3 regions of the Brassicibacter mesophilus genome follow, and region 1 is predicted to be linked to each of the others. Evidence: riboswitches for the same ligand, from Rfam matches in the RefSeq annotation. Region 1 holds a riboswitch; each other region holds the start of a gene.

Region 1 (3,286 bases):
CAAGCCATTATAGACGCCTCAGCTGCTGCTGTAGGACCATCGTACATAGATGCATTTGTTACATCCATTCCTGTCAGGTTGCATAACATTGTTTGATATTCAAATATTACTTGAAGAGTTCCTTGACTTATTTCAGCTTGATATGGAGTATATGATGTATAAAACTCTGATCTCATAGCTAGATGTTTTACTATTGACGGTATATAGTGATCATATGCACCTGCACCTAAGAAACATGTAAGTTCATCTGTACTCATATTTTTATCAGTTAGACTTGCCATGTGTTTTATTATTTCAGACTCTGATAAAGCTTCGCTTATATCAAGTTTTCTATTAAACTTAAGCTCTTTTGGTACATCTTCAAACAAATCATCAATTGATTTCACGCCAATGCTGTCTAGCATTAGCTTTTTGTCCCCCTCAGTATTAGGAATATACCTATGCATGTTAATCCTCCTTACTACAGAATTCTTCGTATGCTTTAGCATCCATTAAGTTTTCAAGTTCTGATTTGTCAGCTATTTCAATTTTTACAACCCAGTTTGCATAAGGATCTTCGTTAATAAGCTGTGGCGAATCATCTAATGCTTCATTTACTCCAACAACTTTACCTGAAATAGGTAAATATGAATCAGATGCTGCCTTAACAGATTCAATAACTCCAAAAACATCTCCTGCATTTAATTCATCATCAACTTGTGGTAGCTCTACATAAACTATTTCTCCTAATTGATGCTGTGCATGATCTGTAATTCCTATATAAGCTTCATTTCCCTCAACCTTAATCCACTCATGATCATTTGAATATAGAAGACCTTCCAATACTTTCATTTTTATTCCTCCTCAAATTTAATTTTTATAAATTATTTTTTGTATTGTTTTTGATAGAATTTCTTACTTATAACTTTAGCTTTTGTAGCTTTATTTCTAATCATTATCTCAATTTCTGTATCAAGCTTTGAGTACTCAATATCAACCATGGCTAATCCTATGTTTTTCTTAACAGTAGGGGCAGAGTATCCTGTTGTAACGAAACCTATTTTTTTGCCATCTGCATGTACTTCATATCCATGTCTTGGAATACCTCTATCAATCATTTCAAATCCTACTACTTTTCTTTTTAATCCTTCTTCTTTTTGTTTCACTAATGCATCTTTACCAATGAAGTTTTGTTTGTTAAGTTTTACAAAAAATCCTAGTCCAGCTTCTAATGGAGTTATATCTCTGCCGATTTCATTACCATAAAGAGGCAATGTGGCTTCAAATCTTAATGTATCTCTTGCACCAAGACCAGCTGGTTTAATTCCTTCTTCACTTCCTGCATCCATTAGTTTTTCCCAAACCATTTCAGAATTATTATGATCAAGATATATTTCAAATCCATCTTCACCTGTATATCCTGTTCTAGATATTAAACAGTTTGCTCCAGCTATGCTCACGTCTCTCTTACAGTAGAAAAAACCTACTTGTGATAAGTCTGTATCAGTTAGCTTTTGAAGAATAACCTCTGCCTTTGGTCCCTGTATAGCTATTTCTGATATTTCGTCTGAAAGATTTTTTAGCTGAACATCATACCCAACTGCATTTTCTACCATCCAGTTGTAATCCTTTTCTACATTGCTTGCATTGATTACAAGAAAGAAATGATCGTTTGAGAACTTATAAACTAATAAATCATCTACAATCCCTCCGTCTGGGTAGCACATTAGATTATAAAGAACTTGGTTGTCATTAAGAACTGATACATCATTTGTCACTAAATTTTGTACAAATTCTAAAGCCTGACTTCCTTTTACCTCTACTTCTCCCATGTGTGAAACGTCGAATAATCCTGCACTAGTTCTTACTGCCTCGTGTTCGGGTGTTATTCCTTCAAACTGTACTGGAAGAGCCCATCCCGAATAGTCTACAACTTTTCCGCCATATTTTTGATGAACATTAAAAAGTGATGTTTTTCTTAGTTCAGTCAAAATAATTCCTCCTTTCAATATATCGTTTTATTTGTATATATTAATTATATGATTCCATCTAGTAAAACGTTTTTCTTAATAGTTATTTTCTACACTATCATTGAAAATATACTTTAATAAGTATCATAGTACTATTATCAATTTTCTAATTTTAGGTAATAAAAAAAGAACATAACAGCATTGCAAAGCCAAGTGCCATTACATTCCTCTGTTTACTTAACCTGAGAGCTTCTACATTTATCAAATGTATTTCTCCTTCGGCGCCGATTAACCGGGCTCTTCAGAGTTCCATCTAATAGCGATACTTTTGCCTGAAAGTTTCTATAAAAAGCTGGCTCTTTTTACATTGCTTCTTCGGCTATCTGTTAAAAGATATCTCACGCTATTTTCATCTGGGACAATATTATGTTTTGGTATTTATTATTTATCCTTTAATTAAATAATAAATCATATTTTAAAATTTTTCAACAATTGATATTTTATTAACTTAGATTTTATTTTATTCCATAGATACTAACTCTAATTTTTCTACTCCTTTTACTTGCTCTATATCTTTTATTACTTCTTCTAGCTCTCTTTGCAGCTTCGAAATATCAAAGGTAATGCTAACATTTGCTACATTATTAACTGGATTGTCTTGATTGATAGTAAGTATGTTACCATGATTACTTGATATCATCTGTAATATTTTTGATAATACTCCAGTTTGATGACTCAGCAAAAATGATAAAGTGATTTTTTTACCTCTTGTTCCTTCAGAAAGGGTAAAAACATAATCTTTATATTTATAAAATGCACTTCTGCTTATTCCAACACTTTTTACGGCTTCTGTTATCCCTTTAACCTTCCCAGTTCTCAAAAGCTCCTTAGCTTCTACTACTTTTTCAAAAACATCAGGTAATATTTCCTTATCTATAACTAAGTACTTACCATCCATGATATTCTCCTTCCTATACTAGTTAATGACAATGCCATGATAATCGATACTCATTTCTTTAATCTCCCATTTATTTTCAAGTTCTGATAAAAAAATAAGAAGGTCATTGTACATGCTTTTATTTTTTTCTTTATCTACAGCAATAATGGTAGGACCTGCTCCACTTAAAAATGTACCATAAAACCCTAAATGTTCACATTTTTCTATTATTGTATCATATTCATCTATGAGAATACCTCTATATTTTTGGTGAAGCTTATCTTTACTTGCTACCTTCAGCAAGTCAAATTCACCATTTACAAGTGCAGCTATCATCAAAGCAGTTCTTCCAACATTAAAAACTCCATCATCAAAAGGTATAACTTTTGGAAGAACTGAT
Region 2 (3,286 bases), on a different contig from region 1:
TTAAGAGTCTTAACAATCCATTTTTAGGAATTTTAGTAGGATTTGGTTTGACAACTATAGTTCAAAGTAGTAGTGCTTCCATAGGATTGTTACTAGCATTGGCAAGTCAAGGATTTATAACTATTGATATGGCTTTTCCGATTCTGTTTGGTGACAATATAGGAACAACAACAACTGCATTATTGTCAAGTATTGGAGCTAGCAAGACAGCCAAAAAAGCAGCACTTATGCATTTCTTATTCAATCTAGTTGGTACAATACTTTTTATGGTAGTTCTAAAATATCCAATACAAGAATTAGTAAGGTATCTTTCTCCAAATGACATACAAAGACAAATTGCAAACGCTCATACCTTCTTTAATTTAACAAATGTTTTTATTCAGTTCCCATTTGCAGGTTTTCTTGTTATTGCAGCTAATAAGCTTATAAAAGGTGATGACGATGAAGACGTGCAAGGACTTAAGTATCTTGATACAAGAATCATTGAAACACCATCTATCGCAGTAGGTCAAGCATCAAAAGAAGTATTACGAATGGGAAAAATGGTACAAAACAACTTTAAAAATTCAATAGATTCCTTTTATTTTAAAGATGAGAAACTAACTAAGAAAGTTTTCGAAGAAGAGAAAAGAATTAATGAGATAGAAAAAGAAATTACTCAATATTTGATACAGCTCTCAAATGCACCTCTTACTAATGAACAGCATGCAACTGTTACAACATTGTTTCATGCTATTAATGATATTGAGCGTGTCGGTGACCACGCTGACAATATTGCTGAACTCGCTCAATATAGGATCGATAACAAGCTTTGGTTTACTGATACAGCATTAGATGAGTTAAAAATCATGTTTGATAAAGTAGAAAACATATACAAGAATGCTTTGCTTGCTTTTAAAACGGCTGATCCAAATATAGCAAGAAAAGTTATTGGTTCTGAAGACGAAATAGACATAATGGAAAAACAATACAGAGCACATCACATTGAAAGGCTAAATTCACAGACTTGTCAACCAAGTTCAGGTATTGTATTTTTAGATGTCATAAGCAACTTAGAGAGAGTTGCAGACCATTCATCTAATATTGCATTATATATTTTAGACGCTATAGAATAGTACAAAAAAATGAGTTTATTCATGTCAATATGTATAATTAACAAATGCTAATAAAAAAATTATCGAAATATAGATAAAAAAAATAAATTAGCTATTGTATATAGAAAAATAATATATTATAATATGGGTAAGAAACAACTTTGATTTTTATTTAACAAAACATAATATGAATATAGCTGGGTGAAAGATGCGGAAGAGACCAATTTAATTTGGCGCCGAAGGAGTAAATTATATGCTTGCCACATATAGTGAAACTCTCAGGCAAAAGGACCGTGTTTTGACAGTACTCTGGAAAGCCAAAAGCACCGAAGGAGCAACTCTTGAAAAAGAAGAATCTCTCAGGTTTAGAACAGAGTAGAGAGGCACATAATAATGTCATCTCTATTCTGTTTTTTTGTGTTTAAAAATACGTTTTCATTAAAATAAGGAGTGAAGTATTTGTCTAAGATTTTGATTACAAATAATCCTTTAGTCTTTAAAAATTACTCAGCTGAATATCAAGTGGAATTTCATGAAGTGGGTTACTTGAAAATTCTTGAAATTGTAAGAGATAGGATACATGTTGGACATAAATTATTATCACATCCTCTATCAAGCAGTTTAAAACCTAATGAAACTCCATATAAGACAATAATCGTATCAAAAGATAAAGGTAGTTTAGATGTTGATTCAGTTATGATAATTGAAAGCAGTATACAGACAGCTAATAAATTCATTAAAGATATGAAAACTCCAAACTGGAATCAAAAAGCTTTAGATGATTTTCAAGCTGTTGATTATTCACTAATTCAAAACACTTTAAGTAGAGACATATAGTATAAAAACACTATCTACTGGTTAAATTTAGATTGATATATATTTTTAAAAATAACATATACTTGTTAAATACTCGATTATATGGGTATAATACAACTAAAAAATGCTAAGGAGTGGTGAAAATGGAAAATATCTATGACGTTGTAATAATTGGTTCAGGCCCAGCAGGTTTAGCAGCAGGTTTATATGCAGCAAGGGCAAAAATGAAAACGTTAATTCTTGAAAAAGAAAAAGCAGGCGGACAGATTGTTACTACAGAAGAAGTTGCAAATTATCCAGGTTCAGTAGAGCATGCAACTGGACCATCATTAATAGCTAGAATGGTTGAACAAGCTGAAGAATTTGGTGCAGAAAGAGTTCTTGATGAAATAAAAGAAATACAATTAAATGACAAAGTTAAAGTTTTAAAAGGCGCAAAAGGCGAATATAAAGCAAAAAGTGTTATCATAGCTACTGGTGCAAAACCAAGACCAATAGGATGTCCAGGTGAGAAAGAACTTACAGGAAAAGGCGTATCTTACTGTGCAACTTGTGATGCTGACTTCTTTACAGACTTCGAAGTATATGTAATAGGTGGTGGAGACTCAGCAGTTGAAGAAGCTATGTACTTAACTAAATTCGCAAGAAAAGTTACTATAGTACATAGAAGAGATGAATTAAGAGCAGCTAAATCAATCCAGGAAAAAGCTTTCAAGAATGAGAAAATGAGCTTCATCTGGGATTCTGAAGTTAAAGAAATCAAAGGTGATGGTGTAGTTGAATCAATGATCTTAAAAAATCGTAAAACTGGTGAAGAAACTGAGATTGTTGCAGATGAGAACGATGGTACTTTTGGAATCTTTGTCTTTGTTGGATATAAGCCTGTGACAGATTTATTCAATGGTGTTATAGATATGGAAAATGGTTATGTTATAACTGATGACAATATGAAGACAAATATACCTGGAGTTTTTGCAGCAGGAGACTGTAGGGTAAAATCTTTGAGACAAGTTGTAACAGCTACTGCTGATGGTGCAATAGCAGCTGTTCAAGCTGAAAAATATATTGAAAATGCATTTCATGAATAATAGTAAGATAAGTTAATTTTAATTAATTTAAGTTTAAAATAAAAAAATAATATTCTGGAGGGATTTCGATGTTAGCAGTTGATAAAGATACTTTTGAACAAGAAGTTTTAAAGGCAGAAGGTTATGTATTGGTTGATTTTTGGAGTGAAGGCTGTGAGCCATGTAAAGCTTTAATGCCACATGTTGCTGAGCTTTCAGAAAAATATGGTGACAAAATGAAATTTACTAAGCTGGATACAGGAAAAGCTAGAAGATTAGCTATATCACAAAAAATATTAGGATTACCTG
Region 3 (3,286 bases), on a different contig from region 1:
TCCCATATACATATGCTTTGTGCTTAAACCAGCCTTTTTGCTCTAAGTATAAATATATCATAGCCTTATGTGCCCCAGATCTAAACGCTTCACCTAAACCATAAAAAGCTATGGCTATAACAAGAAGGATAAAGTTTGTGCCTATAAAGAAAAATATAAAAGACATTATATAAAATATGAAACAAATTAGCAGCTCAGTCTTTTTGCCATAATTATCTGCAAATATGCCAGAAGGAATTTCAAAAATATAAATTACTATCTCTCTAACGGAAAACAAAAGACCAATTTGAAATAAGCTTAGTTTCATTGACATCAAATATATTAGCAAATATGGCTCGAAAAACTCTAGATTTTTTAGTAATCCATAAAAACAAAATTTCCATATTTGCTTATCTTTATTTATAACCTTATATACATTATATACATTCTCCAAAATTTCACCTCCTATTCTTCTAGCTCAATGATAAGTTCTTTTGCCCTATTTTTCCCAATATTCAGAACTTCCTCACCATCTTCTGTTATCCTATAATATTTTCTTATTTTTCCTTCAACTACAGACTCTTTTGAAAATATTAATCCTTCATTTTCAAGTTTATGAAATATGGGATACAATGTTCCGGGACTTATATCATATCCATGCTCCTTAAGCTCTTCAATCATCCATTGACCAAAAATAGGACCATTTTTTGCATGATGAAGTATGTGTAAATTTATAAACCCTAAAAACAATTTTCTAATTACTTTTTCTTTCATAATATTTAGACTCGCCCTCCGATATCGAACTTCGTTAATAAAATCATATCATCAAACTCTTTTTTGCGTCAATTATTATTTATATTGATATAAAGCCACTATCTTTTTGTTGATAGTGGCTTTTTGACTATTCTACTATAAGTTCTTTATCTAACTTAAGTGCTTTTCTTTCTTTCACAATTTTAGTAATAGTAGTACCAACTAAGCCGCCTATTAGTCCTGCTAAAGCAGCAAAAAGTAAAGCCATAATTACTTTTCCAGGTGCATTGAATCCAAATGGTGCTAGCATACCTGGTATAGGCGATGCAGTTCCTGGAGCATTGTTTATTATCCCAAAATATGCTGCCACCATACCAGCTAATCCACCACCAATAAAATCTGAAAAATATATTATAAGCGGATTTGCAGTTACTATATCAGCTTGCGTTAATGGTTCAAGCATAACTGCTATAACATTACCTGAGTCACCTAGCTTTAATCTTTTAAAAACTACACCATTTGTAAAAGCTCCTCCAAAGCTAGCAATAGATGATATCCCCATAGCAAGTCCTTGCAAACCAAGCATTGCTGTCACAGCCATTGAGCTTAGTGGAGATGTACATAGTATTTTCATTATTCCTCCTAGTAAAAATCCCATAATATAAGGAGATTGATCTGCTGCTACAGATATCATGTTACCTATGCTTAATAATGTGGTATCTATAACCGGTGTTACTAGTATAGCTACTAATCTAGATAACGGAGCAATAAGCAAAGCTCCTGCTACAATGTCTAAGCCTTTAGGTAGTTTTTTTTCTAAGATAGGTCCAACAAGTCCAATAAAATATCCTGCTACAAACCCAGGAAGTATTCCCATATTCACTAAAGCCGCCCCAGCTACAACTGCATATACAGGGTTCACACCCATATTAATTATTACTAGAATAGCAGCTATGGGTCCACCCATTGTTCCTGAAGCAGTTCCAACTTCTCCTAAAAATTTAAAATGAAAAAAATCTCCGCTTATATATTTGTGTATTGCCTCAACTAAAAATGTTGCAACAGCTGCTCCGGCAAGTCCTGACATAGCCTTGTCACCTTTTGGCGCTTTTAAACTAAAACCAGAAAATAAAATAAGTGCTAATAACAATAATCCCATACCTTTTACAATTGATATCATTAAACAACCTCCTTCTGACATTTTCTAGAATTTAATGCAAAAACAAAGGACAGAGGGTACAATAGCATAGAAAATCTATACTACTCTACCCCCTGTCCTTTTATCTGAAAGTTTCCTTATCTATTCACATAAATAAGTTACTCCTTCGATGCCCTTAATAGGTCTCTCCAGGGTCGTGTCCAACCATTGTATCAAACCTGAAAGTTTCGAAATAACTTGAGTAATGAAGACTATTTCTTGCTCCTACGGTCATTCAACAAGTGAATATCTCCAATGGTTATCATACACCTATATTCATTTCTACTATCATTTTAAATACTTATTATAAAAAAATCAATATAATTTCAAATAAAGTTTCCCTATATTATCATGAATATTTATTGAAAAAACAAATAATGTTTATATCTTATAATATTGAGTTATCGTAAATAACCTTTTTATACTCTTCTTCATATCCAAGTAGGTTTCTGTCTTCTGTTAAATATACTTTCAAATACAATACAGCATCTTCAATCATATTGTCTAATTCTTTTTTTGTTATCAAAACTCTTAAAATACTTGGAATCAATTGATATACCCGCTCAACCACCATAGCATATTTTATTTCTCCTGTCTTAGAACCTAATTCTTTTTCAGCTTGAACAACTAATGATAAAATTATTTTTTTTAATGTTTTTTTGTTTCCTGCTTTATAAACAACTAGTAATACTGCAATAACAATTATAGCTGAAAGAATGAAAACTAGGTTTGATTGTATAAAGTCCAGCATATATTATCCCTCCAAAATATTCTTAATTTGGTCTAATTTATTTTTAAGTGATTTATTTGTTTCTCTTAAACTATTACATTCCGTTACACATCTTTCATATAACTCCTTATAATCTATTATTTTTTCCTCAGTGTCTAGTAAAACACTCAAGTAATTATTTATAATATCTCTCCCATAATTGGAATCTGGTGCCCATTTACCACCTAATTCTTCAACATATTTTGCTGACCCAGCCCAATCAAGTTTTTTGACTACATAATACCTATCATGTGGTTTTCCAATAGGTTCCTTGCCTACATATGCACTCATGTGGTTAAAATGAGCTCTTATACCATCATCTATCGAAGGAAAACGCTCATGATCTTGTTTTCTATTACCTATTGGTTTTTTTATCTTTATACCGGCGAAGTTATTCATATCTTCAGAAACAACACCTGTGTATCTTCCAAAATTTGTTTCTTTTGCACTTTGACAATATAACACGTCTGTCCTTATCCCTGTAATCATACCATACTTGTAATATATCCTTGCTGCATCAATGAACTTAGCTGATGCTCCTTTAGTCTTAGCCCAAGACTGCATTTGATCTATACTTGCAATAGATT

What was found. A riboswitch is a leader RNA that binds a small molecule or an ion and turns the genes downstream of it on or off. The one in region 1 is predicted to bind glycine.
Region 2: it holds a riboswitch for glycine, as region 1 does, so the genes downstream of both, HNR33_RS01755 (GrdX family protein) here and gcvT (glycine cleavage system aminomethyltransferase GcvT) in region 1, are expected to answer to the same signal.
Region 3: it holds a riboswitch for glycine, as region 1 does, so the genes downstream of both, HNR33_RS02180 (PTS sugar transporter subunit IIC) here and gcvT (glycine cleavage system aminomethyltransferase GcvT) in region 1, are expected to answer to the same signal.

The regions. Positions count from the first base shown of each region.
Region 1 covers NZ_JBNPXI010000026.1:6,304-9,589, forward strand. The annotation lists gene gcvPA (aminomethyl-transferring glycine dehydrogenase subunit GcvPA) at 1-446, opposite strand, end outside; gene gcvH (glycine cleavage system protein GcvH) at 448-831, opposite strand; gene gcvT (glycine cleavage system aminomethyltransferase GcvT) at 864-1,970, opposite strand; glycine riboswitch at 2,177-2,256, opposite strand; glycine riboswitch at 2,260-2,362, opposite strand; gene HNR33_RS19465 (ACT domain-containing protein) at 2,470-2,907, opposite strand; gene thrB (homoserine kinase) at 2,926-3,286, opposite strand, start outside.
Region 2 covers NZ_JBNPXI010000001.1:350,389-353,674, reverse strand. The annotation lists gene HNR33_RS01760 (Na/Pi cotransporter family protein) at 1-1,115, shown strand, start outside; glycine riboswitch at 1,296-1,398, shown strand; gene HNR33_RS01755 (GrdX family protein) at 1,545-1,931, shown strand; gene trxB (thioredoxin-disulfide reductase) at 2,054-2,998, shown strand; gene trxA (thioredoxin TrxA) at 3,067-3,286, shown strand, end outside.
Region 3 covers NZ_JBNPXI010000001.1:428,844-432,129, forward strand. The annotation lists gene HNR33_RS02170 (MFS transporter) at 1-433, opposite strand, end outside; gene HNR33_RS02175 (PadR family transcriptional regulator) at 445-753, opposite strand; gene HNR33_RS02180 (PTS sugar transporter subunit IIC) at 881-1,912, opposite strand; glycine riboswitch at 1,995-2,093, opposite strand; gene HNR33_RS02185 (hypothetical protein) at 2,319-2,681, opposite strand; gene HNR33_RS02190 (N-acetylmuramoyl-L-alanine amidase) at 2,685-3,286, opposite strand, start outside.